Regions from separate parts of the Streptomyces sp. NPDC006314 genome, predicted to be linked through region 3. Evidence: predicted binding sites of a transcription regulator. Region 3 holds the regulator's gene; each other region holds the start of a gene.
The links. The regulator HrcA, encoded in region 3, represses chaperone genes, less so after heat shock. The targets are predictions, from matches to a motif close to TTNGCACTCNGNNNNNCNGAGTGCNAA.
Positions count from the first base shown of each region.

Region 1: the regulator HrcA is predicted to act here: its motif matches at 3,383-3,409, upstream of groL (chaperonin GroEL).
Region 2: the regulator HrcA is predicted to act here: its motif matches at 7,124-7,150, upstream of groES (co-chaperone GroES).

Region 1 is NZ_JBEXRL010000021.1:16,625-26,055, reverse strand. It holds gene ABZ079_RS29955 (carboxylesterase family protein) at 1-204, opposite strand, end outside; gene ABZ079_RS29950 (NADH:flavin oxidoreductase) at 260-1,384, opposite strand; gene groL (chaperonin GroEL) at 1,598-3,220, opposite strand; gene ABZ079_RS29940 (cold-shock protein) at 3,518-3,721, opposite strand; gene ABZ079_RS29935 (MoaD/ThiS family protein) at 4,165-4,443, opposite strand; gene thrC (threonine synthase) at 4,562-5,845, opposite strand; SAM riboswitch class I at 5,863-6,018, opposite strand; gene ABZ079_RS29925 (glucosyl-3-phosphoglycerate synthase) at 6,191-7,135, shown strand; gene ABZ079_RS29920 (trehalose-6-phosphate synthase) at 7,227-8,654, shown strand; gene otsB (trehalose-phosphatase) at 8,642-9,431, opposite strand, start outside.
Region 2 is NZ_JBEXRL010000001.1:517,003-526,433, reverse strand. It holds gene ABZ079_RS02345 (hypothetical protein) at 80-253, shown strand; gene ABZ079_RS02340 (hypothetical protein) at 250-810, opposite strand; gene tsaB (tRNA (adenosine(37)-N6)-threonylcarbamoyltransferase complex dimerization subunit type 1 TsaB) at 924-1,580, shown strand; gene rimI (ribosomal protein S18-alanine N-acetyltransferase) at 1,610-2,107, shown strand; gene tsaD (tRNA (adenosine(37)-N6)-threonylcarbamoyltransferase complex transferase subunit TsaD) at 2,100-3,185, shown strand; gene ABZ079_RS02320 (hypothetical protein) at 3,182-3,439, shown strand; gene ABZ079_RS02315 (class I SAM-dependent methyltransferase) at 3,950-5,116, opposite strand; gene ABZ079_RS02310 (polysaccharide deacetylase family protein) at 5,207-6,142, shown strand; gene ABZ079_RS02305 (polysaccharide deacetylase family protein) at 6,139-6,960, shown strand; gene groES (co-chaperone GroES) at 7,297-7,605, shown strand; gene groL (chaperonin GroEL) at 7,726-9,348, shown strand.
Region 3 is NZ_JBEXRL010000002.1:55,901-65,331, reverse strand. It holds gene ABZ079_RS03395 (PDZ domain-containing protein) at 1-2,547, opposite strand, end outside; gene ABZ079_RS03390 (hypothetical protein) at 2,666-3,217, opposite strand; gene ABZ079_RS03385 (VOC family protein) at 3,639-4,031, opposite strand; gene ABZ079_RS03380 (16S rRNA (uracil(1498)-N(3))-methyltransferase) at 4,050-4,790, opposite strand; gene ABZ079_RS03375 (nitronate monooxygenase) at 4,787-5,875, opposite strand; gene dnaJ (molecular chaperone DnaJ) at 6,056-7,192, opposite strand; gene hrcA (heat-inducible transcriptional repressor HrcA) at 7,193-8,209, opposite strand; gene ABZ079_RS03360 (MBL fold metallo-hydrolase) at 8,369-9,091, shown strand; gene ABZ079_RS03355 (DUF3097 domain-containing protein) at 9,126-9,431, shown strand, end outside.

The DNA of each region.
Region 1 (9,431 bases), on a different contig from region 3:
GCCGAAGGCGTACGCCTCCCGGGTGCCGTCCCAGCAGCGGGCCCGGCGCGGGGCCTGGAAGCGGGCCTCACCTACCGGAGGTTCGGCGAAGGGGATGCCCCGGAACACCGACAGCCCCCGCTCGCGCAGGCCGCGCACCGCGCCGGAGGCGGTGCGCACCACGGGGCCGTCGGTGTCCGGGGCGTGGGACTCGCTCGTCGTCATGATCGCTCCTCACTGGTTGTCAGAGGAACGGACGGCAGCGATCATGAGTGCCCCGTCAGCTGAGGGTCTTCACCGCCGCCGCGTCGTACGGCTTCAGGTCGTCGAAGCGGTCGGAGAGGACCTTGGCCGCCCACTCCGGGTCCTGGAGCAGGGCGCGGCCGACGGCGACGAGGTCGACCTCGTCGGCCTCCAGCCGGTCGAGGAGGTTGTCGATGCCCTTGACCGGGGAGCCCTCGCCCTGGAAGGCGTTGACGAAGTCGCCGTCGAGGCCGACCGACCCGACGGTGATGACCGGCTTGCCGGTGAGCTTCTTCGTCCAGCCCGCGAGGTTGAGGTCGGAGCCCTCGAACTCCGGCAGCCAGTAACGGCGGGTGGAGGCGTGGAAGACGTCGACGCCGGCGGCGGCCAGCGGAGTGAGGATGGCCTCCAGCTCCTCGGGGGTCTCGGCGAGGCGGGCGGTGTAGTCCTGCTGCTTCCACTGCGAGTAGCGGAAGATCACCGGGAATTCGGGGGACACCCTCTCGCGGACCGCGGCGACGATCTCCGCGGCGAACTGGGTACGGGCCACCGGGTCGCCGCCGTACGCGTCCGTGCGGCGGTTGGTGCCCGCCCACAGGAACTGGTCGACGAGGTAGCCGTGGGCGCCGTGGATCTCCACGCCGTCGAAGCCGATGCGCTCGGCGTCCGCGGCGGCCTGGGCGAACGCGGCGACGACGTCGTCCAGGTCCTGCTGGGTCATCGTCCTGCCGGTGGGCTCGGCGTCCGGGGTGACGAGGCCGGAGGGGCCGACGGCGGGGGCGTCCGGGAAGGGGGCGTCGCCCTGCTTGCGGACCATGCCGATGTGCCACAGCTGCGGGACGATCGTGCCGCCCGCGGCGTGCACGTCCTCGGCGACCTTGGCCCAGCCCGCGAGCTGCTCCTCGCCGTGGAAGCGCGGGACGCGGTCGCTCTGGCCGGCCGACTCGTGGCCGACGTAGGTGCCCTCGGTGACGATCAGCCCGACGCCGGCGGCGGCGCGGCGCGCGTAGTAGGAGCGCACATCCTCGCCGGGGATGCCACCCGGGGAGAACATGCGCGTCATCGGCGCCATCACGATCCGGTTGGGGACGGTGAGGCCGTTGAGGGCGATCGGGCGGGAGAGGATCCGGGCCGCGCGGGAGGCGGGCGTGGTGACGGTCACGTGGGGGGCTCCTCGTGAGTGACAGTGTTAACCGGCTGGTATGTGCGCGCGCATTGTTGCACCTTCTTAAGCAACCGTGTAGACGCAGGCCCCCATTCCCGGGCCGGCCGGCCCGGCCCACGTGATCCCGGACACGCCCGAGGGCGGTACCCCCTGCCTGTGGCAGGGGGTACCGCCCTCGTACGAAAGGACTGGTGCCGATCCTCGGAAGGATCAGAAGTCCATGTCACCGCCCGGCATGCCGCCGCCGGCCGGCGCGGCGGCCTTCTCCGGCTTGTCGGCGATGACGGCCTCGGTGGTGAGGAACAGCGCGGCGATGGAGGCGGCGTTCTGCAGGGCAGAGCGGGTCACCTTCGCCGGGTCGATGATGCCCTCGGCGACCAGGTCGACGTACTCGCCGGTCGCGGCGTTCAGGCCGTGGCCCGGGGTCAGGTTGCGCACCTTCTCCACCACGACACCGCCCTCGAGGCCGGCGTTGACGGCGATCTGCTTCAGCGGGGCCTCGAGCGCGATGCGCACGGCGTTGGCGCCGGTCGCCTCGTCACCCTCGAGCTCCAGCTTCTCGAAGACCTGGGAGGCCTGCAGCAGGGCCACGCCACCACCGGCGACGATGCCCTCCTCGACGGCGGCCTTCGCGTTGCGGACGGCGTCCTCGATGCGGTGCTTGCGCTCCTTGAGCTCCACCTCGGTGGCGGCACCGGCCTTGATGACCGCGACACCGCCGGCGAGCTTCGCCAGGCGCTCCTGCAGCTTCTCGCGGTCGTAGTCCGAGTCGCTGTTCTCGATCTCGGCGCGGATCTGGTTGACCCGGCCGTTGACCTGCTCCGAGGAGCCGGCACCGTCGACGATGGTGGTCTCGTCCTTGGTGATGACGACCTTGCGGGCGCGGCCCAGGAGGTCCAGGGTCGCGTTCTCCAGCTTGAGGCCGACCTCCTCGGAGATGACCTCGCCGCCCGTGAGGATGGCGATGTCGCCGAGCATGGCCTTGCGGCGGTCACCGAAGCCCGGGGCCTTGACGGCGACGGACTTGAAGGTGCCGCGGATCTTGTTGACGACCAGGGTGGAGAGGGCCTCGCCCTCGACGTCCTCGGCGATGATCAGCAGCGGCTTGCCCGACTGCATGACCTTCTCCAGCAGCGGGAGCAGGTCCTTGACCGAGGAGATCTTGGAGTTGGCGATGAGGATGTACGGGTCCTCGAGCACCGCCTCCATGCGCTCCATGTCGGTCGCGAAGTAGGCGGAGATGTAGCCCTTGTCGAAGCGCATACCCTCGGTGAGCTCGAGCTCCAGGCCGAAGGTGTTGGACTCCTCGACGGTGATGACGCCTTCCTTGCCGACCTTGTCCATGGCCTCGGCGATCAGCTCGCCGATCTGGGTGTCGGCGGCGGAGATGGACGCGGTGGAGGCGATCTGCTCCTTGGTCTCGACGTCCTTCGCCTGCTCCAGCAGGGCGGCGGAGACGGCCTCGACGGCCTTCTCGATACCGCGCTTCAGAGCCATCGGGTTGGCACCGGCGGCGACGTTGCGCAGGCCTTCCTTGACCAGGGCCTGGGCGAGCACGGTCGCGGTGGTCGTTCCGTCACCGGCGACGTCGTCCGTCTTCTTGGCGACTTCCTTGACCAGCTCGGCGCCGATCTTCTCGTACGGGTCCTCGAGCTCGATCTCCTTGGCGATGGAGACACCATCGTTGGTGATCGTGGGGGCGCCCCACTTCTTCTCGAGGACGACGTTGCGGCCCTTGGGGCCGAGCGTCACCTTCACGGCGTCCGCGAGCTGGTTCATGCCGCGCTCGAGGCCGCGCCGCGCCTCCTCGTCGAACGCGATGATCTTGGCCATGTGAAGTGGTCCCTCCAGGACTGGGGGTGATTCCTTCGGACCGCGCCCGCGCCCGCGACGGACGGCTCGCCGGCCTCGTGGTTCCTTGCCCCACCCGGCCTGCGGGCCTCACCGACCCGGTCCTTCACTGTCACTCTCACCTTCAGAGTGCTAACGCAATGATTAGCACTCGGCATGGTCGAGTGCAAGCGCCTCCGGGGCGACAGGCGGCGCTCAGCCGTCCGGGACGGGGAGGCCCCGGGCAGGAAGAAGGGCCCGCACCCTGTGCCGGTGCGGGCCCTTCGTCGCAAGAAACGTTCAGGCGGTGACGCGAACCATGTCGGCCTGCGGACCCTTCTGGCCCTGCGAGATCTCGAACTCGACCCGCTGACCCTCTTCAAGGGTGCGGTAGCCGTCCATCTGAATCGCGCTGTAGTGGACGAAGACGTCCGCACCACCGTCGACCGCGATGAAGCCGTACCCCTTCTCCGCGTTGAACCACTTGACGGTGCCCTGAGCCATGCCTAACTCCCCTATTACTGGCCCTTGCACAGATCCACACTTCGCGGACCCGGGTCAGACCTCACCCCCCATGGGACGGGGGCGTGCGCCGGAACGCGTCGACCGCCGCTGAATGTATCTGTCCAACTGCCGTCTGCAACAGGTCAATCGGACGAGAATTGCGGAGGAAACCGATCCGGAATGTGCCGAGAATTCATCCGACTTCAGGGCAAGTCGGGCTTCACAAAAGGAGCAAAAGCCGCATAAAACCCGCATACTTTGGCTACTTCTTGGCGGGCTGTGCGGTGTGAATCCAGGGTCCGCAGCCCGAAGGCCACGGCCGCGTTCCCCAACTGTACCGCGCTCAATCACACAGAATTGCCCCCTCCGCTTCTCTCACGGAGGGGGCAATCAGGGAAACAACAGGTAACCACTGTTACCGAAGGTAATGATCGGTCATTCCGTCAGCAGCCGCCGGCGACGGCCGGAATGATGGAGACGCCCGCCCCGTCGGGGGTCGCCGTCTCGAGGCCCTGCTCGAACCGGACGTCGTCGTCGTTGACGTAGACGTTGACGAACCGGCGCAGCTTGCCCTGGTCGTCCAGCACCCGGGCGGCGATCCCCGTGTGGTTCTTCTCCAGGTCCTCGATGACCTCGGCGAGGGTCCCGCCCTCGGCGGTGACCTCGGCCTGGCCGCCGGTGTAGGTGCGCAGGATGGTCGGGATGCGGACAGTGACGCTCATGTATGACCTCCGGTCAGCTCATCGCCCTCAGGGGCGCGGGGCTGTGTCGATATGCGGCTCCGCCGCGGGGCGCGCCCAGCCCCCACCGGCCCGCAGACGGAATCGATGGGCCGAAGCCCTAGGCGAGTCCCGCCTCACGGAACGACTCAAGGGTGGGGCGGATCGTCGCGGAGAGCCCCGTGCCGGCCACCGCGTCGAGGGTCTTGAGGCCGTCGCCGGTGTTGAGGACGACCGTGGTCTTCGCCGGGTCCAGCACCCCGTCCTTGAGCAGCTTGCGGGTGACGCCGACCGTCACACCGCCCGCCGTCTCCGCGAAGATGCCCTCCGTGCGGGCCAGCAGCTTGATCGCGTCGACGACTTCCTCGTCCGTGACGTCCTCCACCGCACCGCCGGTGCGGCGCGCGATGTCGAGGACGTAGGGGCCGTCGGCCGGGTTGCCGATGGCGAGGGACTTGGCGATGGTGTTCGGCTTCTGCGGGCGGACCACGTCGTGCCCGGCCTTGTAGGCGGTCGACACCGGCGAGCAGCCCTCGGCCTGCGCACCGAAGATCTTGTACGGCTTGTCCTCGACGAGACCGAGCTTGATCAGCTCCTGCAGCCCCTTGTCGATCTTCGTGAGCTGGGAGCCGGAGGCGATCGGGACCACGATCTGGTCCGGGAGCCGCCAGCCGAGCTGCTCACAGATCTCGTACGCCAGGGTCTTGGAGCCCTCCGCGTAGTACGGCCGCAGATTGACGTTGACGAAGCCCCAGCCCTCGCCGGCCGGGTCGCCGATCAGCTCGGAGCAGAAGCGGTTCACGTCGTCGTAGTTGCCCTCGATGCCGACGAGTTCGCCGCCGTAGACCGCGGCCATGACGACCTTGCCCTGCTCCAGGTCGTGCGGGATGAACACGCAGGAACGAAGGCCAGCCCGGGCGGCGGCGGCGCCCACGGCGCCGGCGAGGTTGCCGGTGGAGGAGCAGGAGAGCGTCGTGAAGCCGAAGGCGCGGGCGGCCTCCAGGGCCTGGGCGACGACACGGTCCTTGAAGGAGTGCGTCGGGTTGCCGGAGTCGTCCTTCACGTACAGGCCGCCGGTGACGCCCAGCTCGCCGGCCAGGTTGTCGGCCTTGACGAGCTTGGTCCAGCCCGGGTTCAGGTTCGGCTTGTCGGCCACGTCGGCGGGGACGGGCAGCAGGGGCGCGTAACGCCAGATGTTCGCGGGGCCCGCCTCGATGCGCGCACGCAGCTCTTCCGCGTCGTAGGCGGAGAAGTCGTAGGCGATCTCCAGCGGACCGAAGCACTCCTCGCACGCGAAAACCGGGCCGAGCGGGACGCGGTGACCGCACTCGCGACAGCTCAGGGCCGCGGCGGGACCGAGGTCGACGGCGGGACTGCTGGTGCTTGCAACTGTCTGCACAGCCATGGAGGCGAGGCCCTTTCTCCTCATCTTCCTCACGACGCATCTCGCCGTGAGACGGATTTGGCACCTTCCCTAGCCGGGAGCCTCGCGGAGACGATCAAGCTGATCTACGAGAACCGACTGGAGGGTTGCCGGGGCTTCATCGGGCCGTGTCCCTCTGCCCCTCTGGATGAGCTGTATGTGGTTGTAGACGCTCGTGACCCCCGACATGCGATGGTCACCGGCGTTGTTCAAGACTGTAACCGAAGGCCATGACAGTTGAGATAGTCGTCCGAACCGCGAGATGGATCACAGGTACGCCGCACGGCGTCACCGCGCGTGATCACGAACAGTGAGGAGCCGCAGACCGTGCTGGAAGAAGTCGAGCGCTGGCTGGCCACCCGCTCCTGGTCCGTGACCGATCGCCCTCTCCACCGGATCCTGGCCGCCAAGCAGCGTACGGGGCAGACGATCAGCGTCGTGCTGCCCGCGCTCAACGAGGAGGAGACGGTCGGCGACATCGTCGCGGTCATCCGTCACGACCTCGTGGAGCAGGTCCCGCTCGTCGACGAGATCGTCGTCGTCGACTCCGGCTCCACCGACCGCACCTCCGAGGTCGCCGCCGCCGCGGGCGCCCGGGTCGTCCACCGTGATGCCATCCTCCCCCGCATCCCCGCCGTCCCCGGCAAGGGCGAGGTGCTCTGGCGCTCGCTGCTCATCACCAGCGGGGACATCCTCTGTTTCATCGACGCCGACCTGAAGGACTTCTCCTCCGAGTTCGTCTCCGGGATCGTCGGCCCGCTGCTCACCGAACCCGAGGTGGACCTGGTCAAAGGCATGTACGACCGGCCGCTCGGCGGCGCGGCGGGCCAGGGCGGCCGGGTCACCGAGCTGATGGCCCGGCCGCTGCTGAACATGCACTGGCCACAGCTGGCCGGTTTCGTGCAGCCGCTGGGCGGTGAGTACGCGGCCCGCCGCTCCCTGCTGGAACAGCTGCCGTTCCCCGTCGGCTACGGCGTGGAACTGGGCATGCTGGTGGACGCCCTGCACCTGGCGGGACTCGACGCGCTGGCCCAGGTGGACGTCGGGGTGCGCAAGCACCGGCACCAGGACGGCCAGGCGCTCGGCCGGATGGCGGCGGCGATCTACCGCACGGCGCAGCTGCGGCTGGCCCGCGGGCATCTGGTCAGGCCGTCGTTGACCCAGTTCGAGCGGGGCGAGAAAGGGTTCGAGCCGCGCACCCACTCGGTGGACGCCGAGGAGCGGCCGCCGATGGCGGAGATAGCCGAGTACGCGGCACGCCGGGTGGCGTGAACGTGTGAACGCGGAAGAACGGCCGTATACAGCCCCCTTCCGGGGTGGACCGTACGTTTGAGCGTTTCCGGGCCGGGCTAGGTTGAGGCGTATGGCTTCCACGCACGGCGCTGAGGTGCTGGTCGCGTCCAATCGCGGCCCGGTTTCGTACACGGTGGACGAGGACGGTTCGCTGCTCGCCAGACGCGGCGGCGGCGGGCTGGTCTCGGGGCTGTCGGCCATCGGGCCGGACGCCAACGCGGTGTGGGTGTGCGCCGCGCTCGGCGACGGCGACCGGGCGGCCGTACGGCGCGCGGACGGCGGACTGCTGCCGGCCGAGGAGACCGGCGGGCAGCGGGTGCGGATGCTCGACATCGACGCGACCGTGCACGCCGACGCGTACAACGGCATCGCCAACTCGGTGCTCTGGTTCGTCCACCACATGCTGTACCAGACCCCGCTGGAGCCGGTCTTCGACGCGGAGTTCCGCCGGCAGTGGGCCGCGTACGAGGCCTACAACCGGGCGTTCGCCGAGGCGCTGGCCGAGGAGGCGGCCGAGGGCGCGGCGGTGCTGATCCAGGACTACCACCTGGCCCTCGCCCCCCGGATGCTCCGCCGGCTCCGCCCCGACCTGCGCATCGGCCACTTCTCGCACACCCCGTGGGCCCCGCCGGACTACTTCCGCCTGCTGCCCGACGACATCGCGGCCGAGCTGCTGACCGGCATCCTCGGCGCGGACCGGGCCGCGTTCCTCACACGGCGCTGGGCGGACGCGTTCAAGGACTGCTGCCACACGGTGCTGGGGCCCGGCATCCCCTCGGGCACGCGGATCGGCGTGCACGGGCTCGGCGCGGATGCCGACTTCCTGCGCAAGCGGGCCCACGAACCCGACGTGGACGAGCGGATGGCGGCGCTGCGGGGGGAGATCGGAGAGGGGCGCAAGGCGATCGTCCGCGTCGACCGCACCGAACTGTCGAAGAACATCGTGCGCGGGCTGCTGGCGTACCGGCAGCTGCTGGACGACCGTCCCGAGTGGCGCGAGCGCGTCGTCCACGTGGCGTTCGCGTACCCGTCCCGGCAGGATCTCGCCGTGTACCGGGAGTACACGGCCGAGGTGCAGCGGGTGGCGGAGGAGATCAACGCGCGGTACGGGACGGCCGGCTGGACTCCGGTGGTGCTGCATGTGAAGGACGACTTCGCGCGCTCGCTGGCCGCGTACCGGCTCGCCGACGTGGCGCTGGTCAACCCCATCCGGGACGGCATGAACCTGGTCGCCAAGGAGATCCCGGTCGTCTCCGACGAGGGCTGCGCCCTGGTGCTGTCGCGGGAGGCGGGGGCGTACGAGGAGCTGGGCGAGGACGCGATCGTGGTGAACCCGTACGACATCGGGGGCACGGCGAACGCGTTGCACCAGGCGCTGTCCCTGCCGGGCGGTGAGCGGGCGGAGCGCTCCAAGAGGCTGGCCGCGGCGGCGACGGCGCTGCCGCCCGCTCGGTGGTTCCTGGACCAGTTGCACGCCCTGGACGATCAGTCCAGCTGAGCCGCCAGCCGCCGCAGCAGATCCACGACTCCCTCCGGGCCGGCCACCACCAGGTCGGCCCGTTCCGCCAGTTCGGTGACCTCCGTACTGCCGCTGCACACCAGGAGGCCGGGGACGCCGTCGGAGCGGAGTTCGTCCACCGCCGCGAAGGCGGGGAGGTCGCCGAGGTCGTCACCGGCGTAGAGGACCGACTCGGCACCGACCTTGCGGACGTACTCGCTGAGCGCGACGCCCTTGTCCACCCCCGGCGGGCGCAGTTCCAGAACCATCCGGCCGGGCTCGACGATCAGGCCGTGGCGGGTGGCGAGGTCGGTGAGGGGCTCCCGCAGAGCCTCGTACGCGGCCTGCGGGTCCTCGGCGCGGCGGGTGTGGACCGCTACCGCCCGGCCCTTCTCCTCGATCCAGGTGCCCTGCCAGGCGCCGACCCGGTCCAGCAGGCCCGGCAGCTCCGCGCGGACCGCCGCCACACCGGGGTGCGGGGCGGGGGCGGTGACCGTGCCGGTGGCCGCGTCCCAGCGTTCGGCGCCGTAGTGGCCGAGGACGGTCAGGTGCTCCAGGCCGGGGACGCCGGCGAAGCCGCCGTACCGCACGGCGACACCGGCGGGCCGGCCGGTGATCACGGCGACGGAGGTCACCTTGGGGGCGAGCGCGGCGAGCGCGGGCACGGCTCCGGGGTGGGCGCGGGCCTGCTCGGGGTCGGCGACGATCGGGGCCAGCGTGCCGTCGAAGTCCAGGCCGATCACCGCGGTGCGGGGGCGGGCCAGCAGAGCGGCCAGC
Region 2 (9,431 bases), on a different contig from region 3:
CCCGAGCGTGGTGACATGGTGTCCAGCTTGTGGTTAGGCCTACCTAACCACGCCCGCCCCCGCACCTCAGGAGGCGTCCATGACCGCTCCCCGCCCCGCGGAGCAGCCCCGTCCGGCCGTGCTCACCGGGACGTCCATGCGCGATCTGCTGGCGTCGTGCGCGGCCGCGGACGCGATCTCCCGGCCGCCGCGGGACCCGGAACCCCAGCAGCGGGCCCCCGAGCCCGCCGGGGAGCGGCGCGCGGCCGCCTAGCGGATCACGATCACCCGTACGCCGATCGTCGCGAACGTCCACATCGCGTTCCCGTCCGCCCGTGTCTCCCGGATACCGCCCGTCTTCACGCTCGGATCGACCGCCGTCCGCGGGGCGCCGCCCACCGCCGCGCTGAAGCCGATCGCCACCCCGTCGATGCTGGTGAACCGCACGACGTGCTCGATGGGGAGACCGTCGCTGCCGGTGACCGCGTTCGAGCGGGACGACACCCAGTACGTGCCCGGCAGCGGGTCGAGGTTGCCCGGCCTCACCCGGAAGGTGCGCCGCACCCGGTCGCGCTCGTCGATCAGCCAGACCCGGTCGTCGTCCACCGAGTACACGACCCGTTCACCCGTACCGGACCCGCTCGGCAGGGCGGCCGGGTTCCGCCGGTCCCGGGGTGCCTTGCTCGCGGCCGCCGCGGCGGAGGCGCTCGGCCCGGGCCTGCCGCCCAGGCTCGCCGGGGTGGTCGCCTGGGCCTGGTAGGCGAGGAAGCCGATGGCTCCGACGGCCGCCGCGGTGAGGCCGGCAACGATCACCGAGCTGGTCCCTGCCACGTGCACCCACCTCTGCCTAGTGCGATATGTCGTACTTCGTACAGACCGTAGCAGCCGGTGACCGAACGACCCGGACGGCCATGCGAGCGGCGCGGGCGCCGTAGGCTGTTCGCGTGCTCTTGCTCGCTCTGGATACCGCAACACCCGCCGTCACCGTCGCGCTGCACGACGGCACGGACGTCCTCGCCTCGTCGAGCCAGGTGGACGCACGCCGGCACGGGGAGCTGCTGCTGCCGGCCGTCGACCGGCTTCTCACCGAAGCCGGGCTCAAGCTGGAGGCGGTCACCGCGATCGCCGTCGGCGTCGGCCCCGGCCCCTACACCGGACTGCGGGTCGGCCTGATGACCGCCGACACCTTCGGCCTCGCGCTCGGCGTCCCGGTGCACGGCGTGTGCACGCTGGACGGGCTCGCCTACGCCGCCGACATCGAAAGAGGCCCCTTCGTCGTGGCGACCGACGCCCGGCGCAAGGAGGTCTACTGGGCCACATACGCCGACTCGCGCACCCGGCTGACCGGCCCGGCCGTGGACCGGCCGGCCGACATCGCCGAGCAGGTCGCGGGGCTCCCGGCGGTCGGCGCGGGCGCGCTGCTCTACCCGGACACGTTCCCGAGCGCCCACGAGCCCGAGCACGTGTCCGCCGCCGCCCTCGCCTCGCTCGCCGCCGAGAAGCTGGCCGCGGGTGAGGAGCTGCCGGCGCCCCGGCCGCTGTACCTGCGCCGCCCGGACGCACAGGTCCCCAAGAACTACAAGGTGGTCACCCCCAAGTGACTCAGCCGGCACCCCCCCGACTGCGCGAGATGCGCTGGTGGGACATCGACCCGGTCCTGGAGCTGGAGAAGGACCTCTTCCCCGAGGACGCCTGGTCCCGGGGCATGTTCTGGTCCGAACTGGCCCACTCTCGGGGCCCCGAGGCCACCCGGCGCTATGTCGTGGCCGAGTCCGACGGCCGCATCGTCGGCTACGCCGGCCTCGTCGCCTCCGGCGAGCAGGCCGACGTCCAGACCATCGCCGTCGCCCGTGACCAGCAGGGCACCGGCCTCGGCGGGCGCCTGCTGGCCGAACTGCTGCGCGCGGCGACCGCGTTCGAGTGCCACGAGGTGCTGCTCGAGTGCCGGGTCGACAACATCCGCGCGCAGAAGCTCTACGAGCGCTTCGGCTTCGAGCCCATCGGCTTCCGCCGCGGCTACTACCAGCCGGGCAACGTGGACGCCCTGGTCATGCGCCTGACCACAGCCTCCGGCAGCGGCTCCGCCGCGGGCTCCTCACCAGTACAAGGAACCGAGATCAATGACTGACGAACCTCTCGTCCTCGGCATCGAGACCTCCTGCGACGAGACCGGCGTCGGCATCGTCCGCGGCACCACCCTGCTGGCGGACGCCATCGCCTCCAGCGTCGACGAACACGCCCGCTTCGGCGGTGTCGTGCCGGAGGTGGCGTCCCGGGCGCACCTGGAGGCGATGGTCCCGGCCATCGACCGCGCGCTGAAGGAGGCGGGTGTCTCCGCGAAGGACCTCGACGGCGTCGCGGTCACCGCGGGGCCCGGCCTCGCGGGTGCCCTCCTCGTCGGCGTCTCGGCGGCGAAGGCGTACGCCTACGCGCTCGGCAAGCCGCTGTACGGCGTCAACCACCTCGCCTCCCACATCTGCGTGGACCAGCTGGAGCACGGCCCGCTGCCCGAGCCGACGATGGCCCTGCTGGTGTCCGGCGGCCACTCCTCGCTGCTGCTGTCGGCGGACATCACCTCCGACGTCCGCCCGATGGGCTCGACCATCGACGACGCGGCCGGCGAGGCCTTCGACAAGATCGCCCGCGTGCTGAACCTGGGCTTCCCCGGCGGCCCGGTCATCGACCGGTACGCCAAGGAGGGCGACCCGGAGGCGATCGCCTTCCCGCGCGGCCTGACCGGCCCGCGCGACCCCGCCTACGACTTCTCCTTCTCCGGCCTCAAGACGGCCGTCGCCCGCTGGATCGAGGCCAGGCGCGCGGCCGGCGAGGAGGTCCCGGTCCGCGATGTGGCCGCCTCCTTCCAGGAGGCCGTCGTCGACGTCCTGACCCGCAAGGCCGTCCGCGCCTGCCAGGACCAGGGCGTCGACCACCTGATGATCGGCGGCGGTGTGGCCGCCAACTCCCGGCTGCGCGCCCTCGCCCAGGAACGCTGCGAGGCGGCCGGCATCCGGCTGCGCGTCCCGCGCCCCAAGCTGTGCACGGACAACGGCGCCATGGTGGCCGCGCTCGGCGCCGAGATGGTCGCCCGCAACCGGACCGCCTCCAGCTGGGACCTGTCGGCCGACTCCTCCCTGCCGGTCACCGACCCCCATGTCCCCGGGCACGACCATGTGCACGAGATCAGCAAGGAGAACCTGTACCCGTGACGGTCGCCCTGATGTGGGAGGCGAGGGCCGCCGAGGGCCGCGGCGAGGAGCTGCTGGGCTGGGCGCGGGGGCAGCGCCTCGCCCGGGAGCCGGTGCGCCGGGAGATCTTCCGCGCTCCGCGGGACCGGGTGCTGGTGATCACCTGGTGGGACGCGCCGTACGACGCGTCGCTGCCCGAACTGCCCGAGCCGTCTCCGGCGTTGGTGACGCGTCCCGTGCACCGGTGGCGCTTCGAGTCGGTGGCGGACGGCTAGCGTTCGGGCCGGGTGTCCCGGCGCGCACGCCGTCACAGCCCCAGGAGCTGTTTGAGGGATGCGGCGAGGGCCGGCACCCCCGTGCTCGCCGTGGCGCCGTCGAGGATCGTCGTCAGCCGGTCCGGCACGCGGTTCCGGTCCACCGGCGTGCCGTCCTGCCGAGCGGAACGCCCGTGCCGGGTGGTGGACGGCCGAGGTTGGGAGAATCACTCCGGCTGCGCTATGATCATCACACGCGAACGGCCGGAACCCCGGTCCGGACGCAGTGCGTTGGTGGTCCAAGGAAAGACGCCCCGCTTCCTGCGGGGAAATGCAGGTGCAAGGCCTGCCCGGCGCTCCACGAAAACCCCGCTCCCGGTTCGCCGGGGCGGGGTTTTTCTTGCGTCACGGGCGTCCGGCCTCCTGCCGGCGGACCGCCCCTGCCTCGGAGACCTCCGTCTCGCACCGCAGCCGGCGCTCGGGCCCGACGATCCGCACCGGGCGAGCCGTCGGCGCCCGGGAACGCGGGCGTCACCCCAGCGGATGGCCGATCAGCATCGTCGGCGCCCCCGCGACGCGTGTGAGGAACACCGTCGCCGCGTTCGGTCCCTGCGGCCTGACCTTCCGGCGCAGCTCCTCCGGTTCGACCGCGGAGCCGCGCTTCTTCACGGTCAGCGTGCCGACCTCCCGCTCCCGCAGCAGGGCCTTCAGCTTCTTCACGTTGAAGGGCAGTCGGTCGGTGATCCGGTAGCCCGTGGCGAACGGGGTGGGCCGCGGCTCGTCGGCGGTGACGTACGCGATCGTGGCGTCGACGAGTCCGCCGCCGACCTCCTCGGCCACCTCCGCGACCAGGTGCGCGCGGATCACGGCACCGTCGGGTTCGTACAGGTACCGTCCCACCGGCCGCACTTCGGGGTCGGGCAGGCCCCGGCCGAGCAGCGTGCGCGGGCCGGGCAGCAGCGTGGCCCGTACGCCGCCCGGCGCCCCGGTGCCGAACCACAGCACCGCCTCCTTCACATCCCCGCCGTCGGAGATCCACTCGGCCTCGGCCTCGACGGGCACCGCCTCGTGCGGGATGCCCGGAGCGATCTTCAGGGCCGCGCGGGGTGCCGTACGCGCCGCGCCGACCGCCCAGGACAGGGGCGGCGAGTAGGCCTCGGGATCGAAGATCCGGCCGCGCCCGCCCCGCCGGGCCGGGTCCACGAACACCGCGTCGTACCCGGCGGTGTCCACCTCCGTGACATCGGCCTCGCGCACCTCGATCAGGCCGGCCAGCCCCAGCGCCTCGGCGTTCGCCCGCGCCACCGCCGCCGTCAGCGGGTCCCGGTCCACGGCCAGCACCCGGATCCCGGCCCGCGCCAGCGCGATCGCGTCTCCACCGATCCCGCAGCACAGGTCGGCGACCGAGGTCACGCCCAGGTGCTTCAGCCGCTGCGCCCGGTACCCGGCCACACTGGCCCGCGTCGACTGCTCGACCCCGTTCGGCGTGAAGAACATCCGCCCGGCGTCCTCGGCCCCGAACTTCGCCGCCGCCCGCTGCCGCAGCCGGGCCTGGCCGAGCGCGGCCGACACCAGCTCGGCCGGGTGGTCGCGGCGCAGCCGGGTGGCCACGGCCAGCTCCCGCGCGGGATCGGTGTCACGCACCTCCTCGAGGAGGGCGCGGCCTTCGGAGGTGAGGAGGAGGGCGAGGTCGTTCACCCGGTCATTGTGGGCCAGTCGGTGGATGGTGCGCCTCCGACGGCGGTGTCGGACCCGGTCGCGGGCCGGGCCCTGGGAGGATCCGGCACCATGCGAGCAGTAGTACAAAATGACAAGAATCAGACTCTCTCTCGGGCTCGGTCGCAGTCCCGTATCCGGTCCCTCGCCCTGGGCTGTGGAGCCACCGCGCTGGCCTCCGCCGCCCTCCTCTCCGGCTGCGCCGGCCCGGACTCCCCCGGCACCGCGTCCGGCCAGGGCGGCCCCGGCCGGACCGGGGGCCGCGAGGGAGGCCAGGCCGCCGAACACGCCCGCCTGGCCGCCGCCGCCCGGCGCTGGGGACTGGAACAGGTCCCGCTGACGCCACCGCCGCCACCCGTGGTGAAACCGAAGATCACCGCCCGCGCCGGGTTCGAGGTGGATCACCAGGACGACTGGGACCTGCCGCCGGTCTTCACCACGATCCCCACCAAGCAGAAGGTCGTCTTCCTGACGATCGACGACGGCGCGGAGAAGGACCCGAGGTTCCTCGCCATGATGCGGGAACTGAAGATCCCGTACACCGCCTTCCTCAGCAACTACCTGGTGAAGGACGACTACGCCTACTTCCGGAAGATGCGGTCCTACGGCAACACCCTCAACAACCACACGCTGCACCACCCCTACCTGCCGGGCCTGTCCTACGAGGAGCAGAAGGACGAGATCTGCGGCATGCAGGCCGTCATGGAGAGCCAGTTCGGCAAGGCGCCCACGGTCTTCCGCCCTCCCTACGGCAACTACAACCAGGACACCCTGGTCGCCGCCAAGGCCTGCGGCATCAAGTACGCGCCGATCTGGAACGAGGAGGTCTTCGTCGACCACTGGGAGTACCGCGAGGACGACCGGCGGCTGCGCCGCGGCGACATCGTCCTCACCCACTTCCGCGGCCGGGGCGACTGGGACGGCACGATGGTCGACGACATGCGCCGCTTCCTGAACAAGGTCACGCGCGAGGGCTACGCCGTGGCCCGCCTGGAGGACTACCTGTGAGGCGGGCGCGGGGCCTGGCCGCGGTCCTCGCCTCGGCCCTCCTCCTCGCGGGCTGCGCGCAGTCCGTCGACCCCATCGAACGCCTCGGCAAGAAGGCGGCCGAAGGGGTACGCCCGAACGGCCCCGCCCCCGACCGTGCCTACCGCCACTGGGGCCTGACCGAGCCCCTGCCCCGCCCGCCCCGGCCCGCGACCCGGTCCCTCGCCCTCAGTCCCCACGCCGGGGGCCGCGCCCTGCCGCGCGTCGTGGACCATGTCGCCACCCGCGACCGGGTCGTCTTCCTCACCTACGACGACGGCGGCGAGAAGGACCCCCGCTTCGTCGACATGGTCCGCGAACTCCGGCTGCCGGTCAGCCTGTTCCTCACCGACAGCGTCGCCGGCCCCGGCTACGGTCACTTCGCCCACCTGCACAGGCTCGGCGCCGGCATCCAGAACCACACCCTCGACCACCGGGCGCTCGCCGGACAGCCGTACGCAGGGCAGCGCGCCGAGATCTGCGGCCAGCAGCAGCGGCTGGACGCCCGCCTCGGCGTCCGCCCCCGCCTCTTCCGCCCGCCCTACGGCACGTACGACACCACCACCCTGCGCGCGGCGGCCGACTGCGGCATCTCCACGGTCGTCCTGTGGCGGGCCGCGATGACCCCGACCGGCCTCGTCTTCACCCGGGGCGACCACCGCCTCCGCCCCGGCGACATCGTCCTGGTCGGCCCCGACGAGTCCACGGGCCCGCCCCTGCGGGAACGCACGACGCGGGTCCTGCGGCGGGCGCAGCAGCGGGGGCTGACGGTGGGGCGGCTCGAGGACTACCTGAACTGACCGGCCCGGCCGCGGACGGTTCGGCCCGCCCGGCGCCCGGCGATGGGCGGGGAGAGGCCGCAGGACCGAGACGGCGGTCTGGGGGCGCGGCCCCCGGCGGAGGCCGGCACCGAGCGCCGCCGTCACTCCACCCGCTCAAAACTCGGGCGACGCGCCGCCGGCATTGGCACTCCGCTTGACCGAGTGCTAACCGCAGTCATAGTCTCGGCTCTGGCACTCCCCCCTGGAGAGTGCCAACAACGCGACGGGCAGGTCCGGCACCCGCGACGACGGATCGACCTGGTCGCCACCTCAGACAGTTAACCCCGTGAGATCTCCGAAGGGGGAGGTCGGATCGTGACGACCACCAGCTCCAAGGTTGCCATCAAGCCGCTCGAGGACCGCATCGTGGTCCAGCCGCTCGACGCCGAGCAGACCACCGCCTCTGGCCTGGTCATCCCGGACACCGCGAAGGAGAAGCCCCAGGAGGGCGCCGTCCTCGCCGTGGGTCCGGGCCGCTTCGAGAACGGCGAGCGTCTTCCGCTCGACGTCAAGGTCGGAGACGTCGTCCTCTACAGCAAGTACGGCGGCACCGAGGTGAAGTACAACGGCGAGGAGTACCTCGTCCTCTCGGCTCGCGACGTCCTCGCGATCATCGAGAAGTAGTCACCTCGAGCACACAGTTGCTTCCTGCTGCGCCCCTGGCCCCCGCGACCACACAAGAAGCCGGGCGCCCGGGGCGCAGTTCTTTTTTCACCCACAGATTCCGAGAGGGCTCCCGCTGTCATGGCGAAGATCCTGAAGTTCGACGAGGACGCCCGTCGCGCCCTCGAGCGCGGCGTCAACAAGCTGGCCGACACGGTGAAGGTGACGATCGGCCCCAAGGGCCGCAACGTCGTCATCGACAAGAAGTTCGGCGCCCCCACCATCACCAACGACGGTGTCACGATCGCCCGCGAGGTCGAGATCGAGGACCCGTACGAGAACCTCGGCGCCCAGCTGGTGAAGGAGGTGGCCACCAAGACCAACGACATCGCTGGTGACGGCACCACCACCGCCACCGTGCTGGCCCAGGCGCTCGTCCGCGAGGGACTGAAGAACGTCGCCGCCGGTGCCTCCCCGGCCGCCCTGAAGAAGGGCATCGACGCCGCGGTCAAGGCCGTCTCCGACGAGCTGCTCGCCACGGCCCGCCCGATCGACGAGAAGTCCGACATCGCCGCCGTGGCCGCGCTGTCCGCCCAGGACCAGCAGGTCGGCGAGCTGATCGCCGAGGCGATGGACAAGGTCGGCAAGGACGGTGTCATCACCGTCGAGGAGTCCAACACCTTCGGTCTGGAGCTGGACTTCACCGAGGGCATGGCCTTCGACAAGGGCTACCTGTCGCCGTACTTCGTGACGGACCAGGAGCGCATGGAGGCCGTCCTCGACGACCCGTACATCCTGATCACGCAGGGCAAGATCTCCGCCATCGCGGACATGCTGCCGCTGCTGGAGAAGGTCATCCAGTCCAACTCCTCCAAGCCGCTGCTGATCATCGCCGAGGACGTCGAGGGCGAGGCCCTGTCGACCCTGGTGGTCAACAAGATCCGTGGCACCTTCAACGCCGTGGCGGTGAAGGCCCCCGGCTTCGGTGACCGCCGCAAGGCGATGCTGCAGGACATGGCCGTCCTCACCGGCGCCACCGTCATCTCCGAGGAGGTCGGCCTCAAGCTCGACCAGGTCGGCCTCGAGGTGCTCGGCTCCGCCCGCCGCGTCACCGTCACCAAGGACGACACCACGATCGTCGAGGGTGCCGGCAAGGCCGAGGACCTGACGGGCCGCGTCGCGCAGATCAAGGCCGAGATCGAGAACACCGACTCCGACTGGGACCGCGAGAAGCTCCAGGAGCGCCTCGCGAAGCTGGCCGGCGGCGTGTGCGTGATCAAGGTCGGCGCCGCCACCGAGGTGGAGCTGAAGGAGAAGAAGCACCGTCTGGAGGACGCCATCTCCGCGACCCGCGCCGCGGTCGAGGAGGGCATCGTCTCCGGTGGTGGCTCCGCGCTCGTCCACGCCGTGAAGGTCCTCGAGGACAACCTCGGCAAGACCGGCGACGAGGCCACGGGTGTCGCGGTCGTCCGTCGCGCCGCCGTCGAGCCGCTTCGCTGGATCGCCGAGAACGCCGGCCTCGAGGGCTACGTCATCACCTCCAAGGTCGCCGAGCTCGACAAGGGCCAGGGCTTCAACGCCGCGACCGGCGAGTACGGCGACCTGGTCAAGGCCGGCGTCATCGACCCGGTCAAGGTCACCCGCTCCGCCCTGGAGAACGCCGCCTCCATTGCCTCCCTGCTGCTCACGACCGAGACCCTGGTCGTCGAGAAGAAGGAAGAGGAGCCGGCCGAGGCGGGCCACAGCCACGGCCACGCCCACTGAGCCTGCGCTGCGCTGAGCTGAGCTGAGCTGAGCCACGGTGCCCAGTGCCCCCGACGGGGCGCTGGGCACCATGCTTTTCAGCG
Region 3 (9,431 bases):
GGCGTGGTAGCGCAGCGGTTCCTCGTCGGCGACGGGGACGACGACCGTGTGGCGCGGCTCGCCGCCGCCCGCCGGGGAGACGGTCAGCTCGACGGGGTGGCCGGCCGTGCCGACGAGGAGCGGGCCGGGGCCGGTCACCGGGTCGACCGGTTGCCCGGCGACGGCGATGATCGCGTCGCCGGGGCGTACGGCGACGCCGGGCGCGGCGAGCGGGGAGCGGGCGTCCGGGTCGGAGGTCTCCGCGGGCAGGATGCGGTCGATGCGCCAACCGCCGTCCTCGTGCCGGGAGATGTCGGCGCCGAGCAGGCCGTGCCGGGCGCCGCCGCCGCGGCCCCCGCGCGGGCTGACGTAGGCGTGCGAGGTGCCGAGTTCGCCCTGCACCTCCCACAGCAGGTCGACCAGGTCGCTGTGGGTGGCGAGCCGGGCCAGCAGCGGCCGGTAGCGGCCGAGGACGCCGTCCCAGTCGACGCCGCCGAGGTCGGGACGCCAGAAGTGGTCGCGCATGAGGCGGCCGGTCTCGTCGTACATCTGCCGCCATTCGGCGGCCGGGTCGACGGTCTGCCGGACCCGGGCGAGGTCGACGGTGACGCCGCCGTCGCCGTCGTCGGTGCCGGTACGGCGGTCGCTGGGGACCACCCGGAGCCGGCCGTCGCTCCACAGCAGGACGCGTTTGCCGTCACCGCTGACCTCGAAGTGGTCGGCGTCGGAGGCCAGATGCTCCAGGCGGCGCTCGGCCAGGTCGTAGCGCTCCAGCTCGGTGTGCGGGTCGGGATCCTCGGGGTGGGCTCGGGAGGCGCCGAGGACGCCGTGCACGGGGTGGCGCAGCCAGAGGACACCGTCCTTGGCGGCGCGCAGGGTGGAGTAGCGGCCGGCCTCGACCGGGAAGGGCACGATCCGGTCGGCGAGGCCTTCGAGGTCGATGCGGGTGGCGGGAGTGCCCTCGCTGTCGGGGGTCTCGTCCTTGTCAGGGGTCTCGAACGGGCGGCCGTGCCGCTGCGGACCGAACGGGGACGGGGTGATGGCGGCCAGCGTGATCAGGTGCGGTCGGGCACCGACCACGAACGCGAGGTCGAAGACGTGCTCGTCGTAGACCGGGTCGAAGGCGCGGTTGGAGAGGAAGGCGAGGTGTTTTCCGTCGAGGGTGAAGGCGGGCGCGTAGTCCTGGAAGCGCAGCGGGGTCGCCTCGGTGACCGACAGGTCGGTGGTGTGGGCGATCCGCAGCTGGGACAGCGGACGCGGGCCGGGGTGGGCCCAGGCCAGCCAGGCGGAGTCGGGTGAGAAGGCGAGGCCGGAGACCTCGCCGTCGTCGCTGCGGTCGACCTCGCGGACCTCGCCGGTCTCCCGCTCGACGAGCAGCAGCCGCCCGTCGTGCGCGGCGACGGCGGCCCGGCTGCCGTCGGGTGACACGGCCAGCTCCAGGACCCGGCCGAGCCGTCCGGCGGCGAGCCGGCGGGGCGGGGCGCCGGGCACGGTGCCGGTCGCGGGGGCGAACTCCAGGGCGTCGTCACCCTCCGCGTCCGTCACCCACACCACCCACTCCTCGCCCTCGGCGCGGAAGGTGCGGGGCATCCGGGCGCGGACGCCGGGGGTGGCGGCGAGGGCGCGGGCGGGACCGGAGCGGTGGGTGACCCAGTGGACACCGCCCCGCACGCAGACGGCGCTGCCCCGGGCGGTGTGGTCCGGGGAGGCTTCCCCGACCCAGTGGGAGGCGTGGACCGGATACGGCCGCAGGTCCGTCCGGGGTCCGCCGAGCCGTACCTCCAGCCGGCGTGGCTCGGCCCCGTCAAGGTCGTCCAGCAACCAGAGTTCGCCGGCGCGGCTGTAGACGACCCGGCTGCCGTCTCCTGCCGCGTGCCGGGCGTAGAACACTCCCCCGCTCCCGGCTTCGCCCGAGCGGGAGGTGCCCCCATGTGGCGTGTGCCGGCGCAGGTCGGAGCCGTCGGGGAGGGAGGAGTACAGCGCGCCGGTGCCCTCGTGGTCGGAGAGGAACGCGATCCGGTCCCCCACCCACACCGGGCACTCGATGTTCCCGTCGATCTCCTCGTGCAGCCGCACGAACTCGCCGCTGCCGTCGCGGTCGATCCACAACTTGCCCGCCGTGCCGCCCCGGTAGCGCTTCCAGTGGGCGGCCTCGCGGCCCATCGGCGCGGACAGCAGTACGGTGGCCGGCCCGAACGCCACATCGCCGACGGGCCCGTAGGGGAGGGTCTCGGCCGGTCCGCCGTCCAGCGGGACGGCGTGTGCCCAGCTGTGGCGGAAGCTGGGCCGGCCCTGCGCGCCGAGCGCGAGCACCCGCCCGTCCGTCGTCCAGCCACGCACCTCGGTACGGCTGTTGCCCCAGTACGTCAGCCGCTCGGCGGGGCCCCCGTCGACGGGGGCGACATGCACCTCGGGCGCGCCGTCCCGGGTGGAGGTCCAGGCGAGGTACCGCCCGTCCGGCGATATCCGGGGCAGGGTCACCGGCATGTTGTCGGCGCTGACCCGCCAGGCGCGGCCGCCGTCGAGGGGCGCGAGCCAGACGTCGTCCTCGGCGACGAACGTCACCAAGTCACCGTGCAGATGGGGAAACCGAAGATAGGCGGATGGTTCCGTGGTTCCCGTCGAAGCGCCCTGAGTCACCCCGTCACTGTACGCAGCGGCCGGTGTGCCCCGCTCCCGGTTCCGATCACTTGCCCTCGACGGGCCAGCAGGTGGGATCGCCCGTGCACCAGACGGTCCGGGTGACGGTGACCGTCACGGCCGGCCGCGGCTGCCCTCCGGTGGGCGGGCGGTACGTCGGCCCGGGGGTGGCGTCGCAGTCGCCGAGTCCGCCCACGTGGAACACCTGTCTGCCGCCGACCTCGGCGGTCAGGTCCCCGCGCACGCAGGCACCGCCGACGGCCTTGGTCACCTTGCCGGTGACGGTGATCTTCCGCCCGTCCTCGGTCTCACCACGGCAGTCGACGGAGACGACGGTGGTCTCGGTCGGCGAGGGCGACTTCCCGGACGGGTGACCGCCCTTGCCGTAGCTGCCGGTGCAGGTGAGCCAACTCACGTCCACGTGCCGCCGTTGCAGCTCGTCGGTCGCGGTCTTGTCGGTGGTGTACGCGACCGTGGCGGAACTCAGCCCGCCCGGATCACAGGCCACCACCGCGCCTCCGGCCAGCACCACGAGCCCCGCCACGGCCGCGACCCGTACGGGTCGCGGCCGATGCCGAATCAGCTTCCATGCCCCCATGGAGGGCAGCGTGCCACCGGCCGGGCCCCGGCGGTAGGGCACAAGCGGCCACTCACCCGTTCAGGGCACCCGGCCCGGCGCCGTCTTTTCTGCCCCGGCCCGACCCTGCCCGGTAAACGCAGGCTCAGGCGGCTCGTCGTGGCGGGACGGGACCGTCTTCCGGTGGAGGATCGGCGCCCGCACGCGGACGGAGAGTCCTGCCGAAGGCGCTCGCGCCGTACCGGGACGGGGTCGAGACGCGGCTCGTCTTCCGGGGAGTCGCCGCCGGCGGGCACCGGTGTTGCGGACTTGTCGCCGACGACCGCGGATACGAGGTCGACCTGCACCAACCCGGTTCCTGCGGGCGTTCGGCGGCGGATCCCGCGCCGTGGGCCGGCGCCGGGTGAGGTGGACGGCTGGGAGCCGCTGCCCGCCGTCGCGGTCAGCCGCGCAGCAGCAGCCACTCCTGGAGTTCGACCAGGTTGCCCTCAGGGTCCTTGAGGTGGGCCACACGCATGCGCTCGGCCATGGGGGCCGGTCCGTGCAGCAGGGTGGCACCCCGGGAGGTGATCTCCGCGCAGTAGGCGTCGAGGTCGTCCACGCGCAGCACGACCAGGGAGCGGTGGCCGGTGGCTGTCTCGTCCAGCTCCTGCAGGACCTCGGCCATCATTACCCGGTCCTGCAGCGCGATCCCCGCGGATCCGGCATGCGGGCTGAACTTCTCGTACGGCCCCTCGGTCGCGCCGGACTGCGGCTTGAGGCCGAGGACGTCGGCGTAGAAGCGGTAGCAGGCGGCGAAGTCGGTTACCAGGAGCCGGACTTGGGCGAGTTCCACGGTGTCCCCCAGGTGGTGTCAGGACCAGCGGCCGGTGCGGCCCAGCAGCAGGGCCGCGGCGGCGGTGCCGGCGGTCGATGTGCGCAACACGGTAGGACCGAGGACGTACGGCTTCGCACCCGCCCCCGCGAAAAGCGCCAACTCCTCCGGGGAGACTCCGCCTTCGGGACCGACGACCAGCACGATCTCGCCGTGGGCGGGCAGTTCGGCGGTGGCGAGCCGCTCCTCGCCGCTCTCGTGGAGGACGGCCGCGAAGTCCGCCTTGGCCAGAAGTGCGCCAACCTGCTTGGTCGTCGCGGCGTCCGCGACCTCGGGGAAGCGGACCCGGCGGGACTGCTTGCCGGCCTCGCGGGCGGTGGCCCGCCACTTGCCGAGGGCCTTCAGCCCGCGGTCGCCCTTCCACTGGGTGATGCAGCGGGACGCCTGCCAGGGCACGACGGCGTCGACACCGACCTCGGTCATCATCTCCACCGCCAGCTCGCCGCGGTCGCCCTTGGGCAGGGCCTGGACGACGGTGATCCGCGGGGTGGCCGGGGGCTCCTCGTGGACGGACTCCAGGTCCATGACCACCAGCCGGTCCTTGCCCTCGGCCGCCTTGACGACGCCCTCGGCCCAGCGGCCGCGCCCGTCGGTGAGGACCACGTCCTCGCCCGGCCGCAGCCGCTTCACGGACACGGCGTGCCGCCCCTCGGGGCCGTCGAGCACGAACTCCCGGCCGACGCGGTCGAGTCGGTCCACGACGAAGACGGGCGCGGTCATCGCCGGTCACCTCCGGGCCCGGCGAGGTCCGACAACGCTGTCCGTGCCTCGGCGAGTTCGGCCCTCAGCACCTCCACCAGCCGGCCGGCCGGCAGCTCCCGGGCCAGCCGGTGGCCCTGGCCCGCCCACAGGGCCATGCCCTGCGCGTCCCCGGCCTTGGCGGCGGCCTTGCGCAGCGGGGAGGTGAGGTGGTGGATCTCCGGGTAGGCGGCAGGGGCGTACGGGCCGTGCTCGCGCAGGAAGCGGTTGACCAGTCCGCGCGCCGGGCGGCCGGAGAAGGCGCGGGTCAGCTCGGTACGGGCGAACAGGGGGTCGGTCAGCGCCCGCTTGTGCAGGGCGTGGGCCCCCGACTCGGGGGCGGCGAGGAAGGCGGTGCCCAGCTGGGCCGCGCTCGCGCCCGCCGCGAGGGCGGCGGCGATCTGGCCGCCGCGCATGATGCCGCCGGCGGCGACGACCGGGATGCTCACGGCCTCGCGGATCTGCGCGATCAGCGACAGCAGTCCGATGCCGCAGCCGTCGTTCTCGGGGATGTCCCGGTGTGTTCCCTGGTGGCCGCCGGCCTCCACGCCCTGCGCGATCACCGCGTCCGCCCCGGCCCGCTCGACCGCTCGGGCCTCCTCGGCGGTGGTGGCGGTGACCAGTGTGAACGTTCCGGCCCGGCGCAGCGAGTCCAGCGCCTCCCGGCCCGGCACGCCGAAGTGGAAGGAGACCACCGGCACCGGGTTGTCGAGGAGGACGGCGAGCTTGGCGTCGTAGCCGTCGTCCCGGCCGCTGTCCGGGTCACCCAGCTCGGTCTCGTACCAGGCGGCCTCCCCGGCCAGCTGGTGCGCGTACACCTCCACGGCACCGGACTCGGGGTACTCGGGCTGCGGCACGAACACGTTCACGCCGAAGGGGCGGCTCGTGAGCCCCCGCAGCTGCTTGATCTCCTGGTACATGCCGTCGGCGGTCTTGTATCCGGCGGCGAGGAACCCGAGACCACCGGCCTCGGAGACGGCGGCGGCGAGCTGCGGGACGGAGACACCGCCCGCCATGGGGGCCTGCACGATCGGGTGAGGGACGAGATCGGTCAGCGCGGAGGACATGACCGCATGTTGTCACGTCCTCCGAACAACACCGAATCGGGCCTTCCCCTTGGCACATGCCACTTCTCACCCGCCCGAGCCGGGGCGCACGGGCCGCTTCCCGGCCGACCGAGCCGGTGGTGGGCAGGGGCCCGGGGGGCGGAGCCCCTGGAGGGGTCCCAGGGGCGGAGCCCCTTGCCCTCACCGCCCGTTGAACGCGTCCTTCAGCCGCGAGAACAGTCCCTGCTGACCCGGCTGAAACTGCCCCTGCGGCCGCTCCTCACCCCTCAGCTTCGCCAGCTCCCGCAGCAACCGCTCCTGCTCGGGGTCCAGCTTGCTCGGAGTCTGCACCTCGACGTGGACGATCAGATCACCCCGGCCGCCGCCCCGCAGATGCGTGACGCCACGGCCGTGCAGCGGGATCGACTGACCGGACTGGGTGCCGGGCCGGATGTCGACCTCCTCCACCCCGTCCAGCGTCTCCAGCGGCACCTTCGTACCGAGCGCCGCCGCGGTCATCGGGATCGTGACCGTGCAGTGCAGATCGTCGCCGCGCCGCTGGAAGGTGTGGTGCGGCAGCTCGTGGATCTCGACGTACAGGTCACCGGCCGGACCGCCGCCCGGCCCGACCTCGCCCTCACCGGCGAGCTGGATCCGTGTGCCGTTGTCGACACCGGCCGGGATCTTCACGGTGAGGGTGCGCCGCGACCGTACGCGACCGTCGCCGGCGCACTCCGGGCACGGTGTCGGCACCACGGTTCCGAAGCCCTGGCACTGGGGGCAGGGCCGCGAGGTCATGACCTGGCCCAGGAAGGACCGGGTGACCTGCGACACCTCACCCCGGCCGCGGCACATGTCACACGTCTGGGCGGACGTGCCCGGAGCCGCGCCCTCACCGTTGCAGGTGTTGCAGACGACCGCGGTGTCGACCTGGATGTCCTTGGTCGTACCGAAGGCGGCCTCGTCCAGCTCGATCTCGATGCGGATCATCGCGTCCTGGCCGCGCCGGGTGCGCGAGCGCGGCCCGCGCTGCGACGCCGTACCGAAGAACGCGTCCATGATGTCGGAGAAGTTGCCGAAGCCACCGGCCCCGAAACCGCCCGCACCGGCGCCGCCCGACTGGGAGAGCGGGTCGCCGCCGAGGTCGTAGACCTGCTTCTTCTGCGGGTCCGACAGCACCTCGTAGGCGGCGTTGATCTCCTTGAACCGCTCCTGGGTCTTCGGATCGGGATTGACGTCCGGGTGCAGCTCGCGCGCGAGCCGGCGGAACGCCTTCTTGATCTCATCCTGCGACGCGTCGCGGCGCACGCCGAGAACGGCGTAGTAGTCCGTGGCCACTTACGACTCCGCCAGGATCTGTCCGACGTACCGTGCCACTGCGCGTACCGCTCCCATCGTTCCCGGGTAGTCCATGCGGGTCGGTCCGACCACGCCGAGCTTGGCAACCGCCTCGCCGCCCGAACCGTAACCGACCGACACCACGGAGGTGGAGTTGAGTCCTGCATGGGCGTTCTCGTGGCCGATGCGCACGGTCACGCCCGGATCCTTCGCCTCGCCGAGGAGCTTGAGGAGCACGACGTGCTCCTCAAGGGCCTCCAGGACGGGCCGGATCGTGAGAGGGAAGTCATGCCCGAAGCGGGTGAGATTGGCGGTGCCGCCGATCATCAGCCGCTCCTCGTTCTCCTCGACGAGTGTCTCCAGGAGGGTGGAGAGCACCATGGAGACCGTACCGCGGTCCTCGGCTTCGAAGGCCTCCGGGAGGTCCTCGACCAGCCGCGGCACGTCGGTGAACCGGCGGCCCGCGACGCGGCTGTTCAGCCGTGCCCGCAGATCCGCCAGCGAGGCCTCGCCGAACGGCGCGGGACAGTCGACCATCCGCTGCTCGACCCGGCCGGTGTCCGTGATCAGCACGAGCATCACGCGCGCGGGAGCGAGCGAGAGCAGCTCCACGTGCCGGACGGTGGACCGGGTCAGCGACGGATACTGCACGACGGCCACCTGCCGGGTCAGCTGCGCGAGCAGCCGCACCGTGCGCGCCACGACGTCGTCGAGGTCGACGGCGCCCTCCAGGAAGCTCTGGATCGCCCGCCGCTCGGGCGCGGTCATCGGCTTGACGCCCGCGAGCTTGTCCACGAACAGGCGGTAGCCCTTGTCGGTGGGAATGCGCCCGGCACTGGTGTGCGGCTGGGCGATGTACCCCTCGTCCTCCAGGGCCGCCATGTCGTTGCGGACGGTCGCCGGGGAGACACCGAGGTTGTGCCGCTCGGTGAGCGCCTTGGAACCCACCGGCTCCTCGGTGCCCACATAGTCCTGGACGATGGCGCGCAGCACCTGAAGCCTGCGTTCACTCAGCATTCGCGCGCACCTCCAGCACGTCGTCCCCTCGTCCCTTCGGGTCGTCCGCCTGGCACTCTTCCCATGCGAGTGCCAGCGTTCCCCGGCCCAGTGTACGGCTGTCAGGTACGCACTGGGCAAGGCCGGTCCGGTCCCGGCTCGTACCGCTAGCGTCGCGGTATGACGGTGACTTGGGAAGAGCTGGGCTGGGAACGGCTGGCCGCCGGCGTCGGGCGGTGCCGGCTGCCCGGCTGGGACTGCACGGTGGGCCTGGTCCTCGGCGAGGGTACGGCGCTGATGGTCGACGCCGGGTCGAGTCCGGCCGAAGGGGCTCGGCTGCGGGCCCGGGCCGAGGAGCTGTCCGGCGGGCGTGTGACCCATCTCGCGCTCACCCACCCGCACTTCGACCATGTCTTCGGCATGGCCGCGTACGCCGGGACCGAGGTGTACGCGGCGGTGGGCATCGACACGGTGTTCGCGTACGCACGCGAGGAGCTGCGTCTGGACGCGATCCGCAACGGGCTGCCGGTGGCCGACGCGGACGAGGCGGTGGACGCGCTGAGCCCCCCTCGGCACCTGGTCTCCGGCGAGTGGACCCTCGACCTCGGCGGCGGCCGCCAGGCCCTGCTGGCCAACGTGGGACCCGGGCACACCGCCCACGACCTTGCCGTCCTGGTCCCCGGCTCCCCCGAGGTGGTCTTCTGCGGCGACCTGGTCGAGGAGTCCGGCGAGCCCCAGGCGGGCCCGGACGCGGTCCCGTCCCGCTGGCCGGACGCGCTGGACCGGCTGCTGGCGCTGGGCGGCGAGGACGCGCTGTACGTGCCCGGGCACGGGGCGGCGGTGGACGCGGGGTTCGTACGACGGCAGCGCGACGAGCTGGCCACGCGTTTCGGCGTGTCGTGAGCCTTGGTGTGCGGCTTCTCCTATCGTCATCCGAATGCGCCAGTACTCCGCCGACCTGACTCCGCCGTGGAAGAAGCCGAAGCCGGTCCCGGAGGTACCGGCCGAGCCGGGGCTGGTGGTGGAGGAGCCCGGCACCGGATTCTGCGGTGCGGTGATCCGCTGCGAGGCGGGCACGGTGACCCTGGAGGACCGCTTCGGCAAGCATCGGGTGTTCCCGATGGAGCCGCGCGGCTTCCTGCTGGAGGGCAGGGCCGTGACCCTCGTACGTCCGTCCTCGGGTCCCGTGCGCCCCACCCGTACGGCATCCGGTTCGGTGGCCGTCCCCGGCGCACGCGCGCGT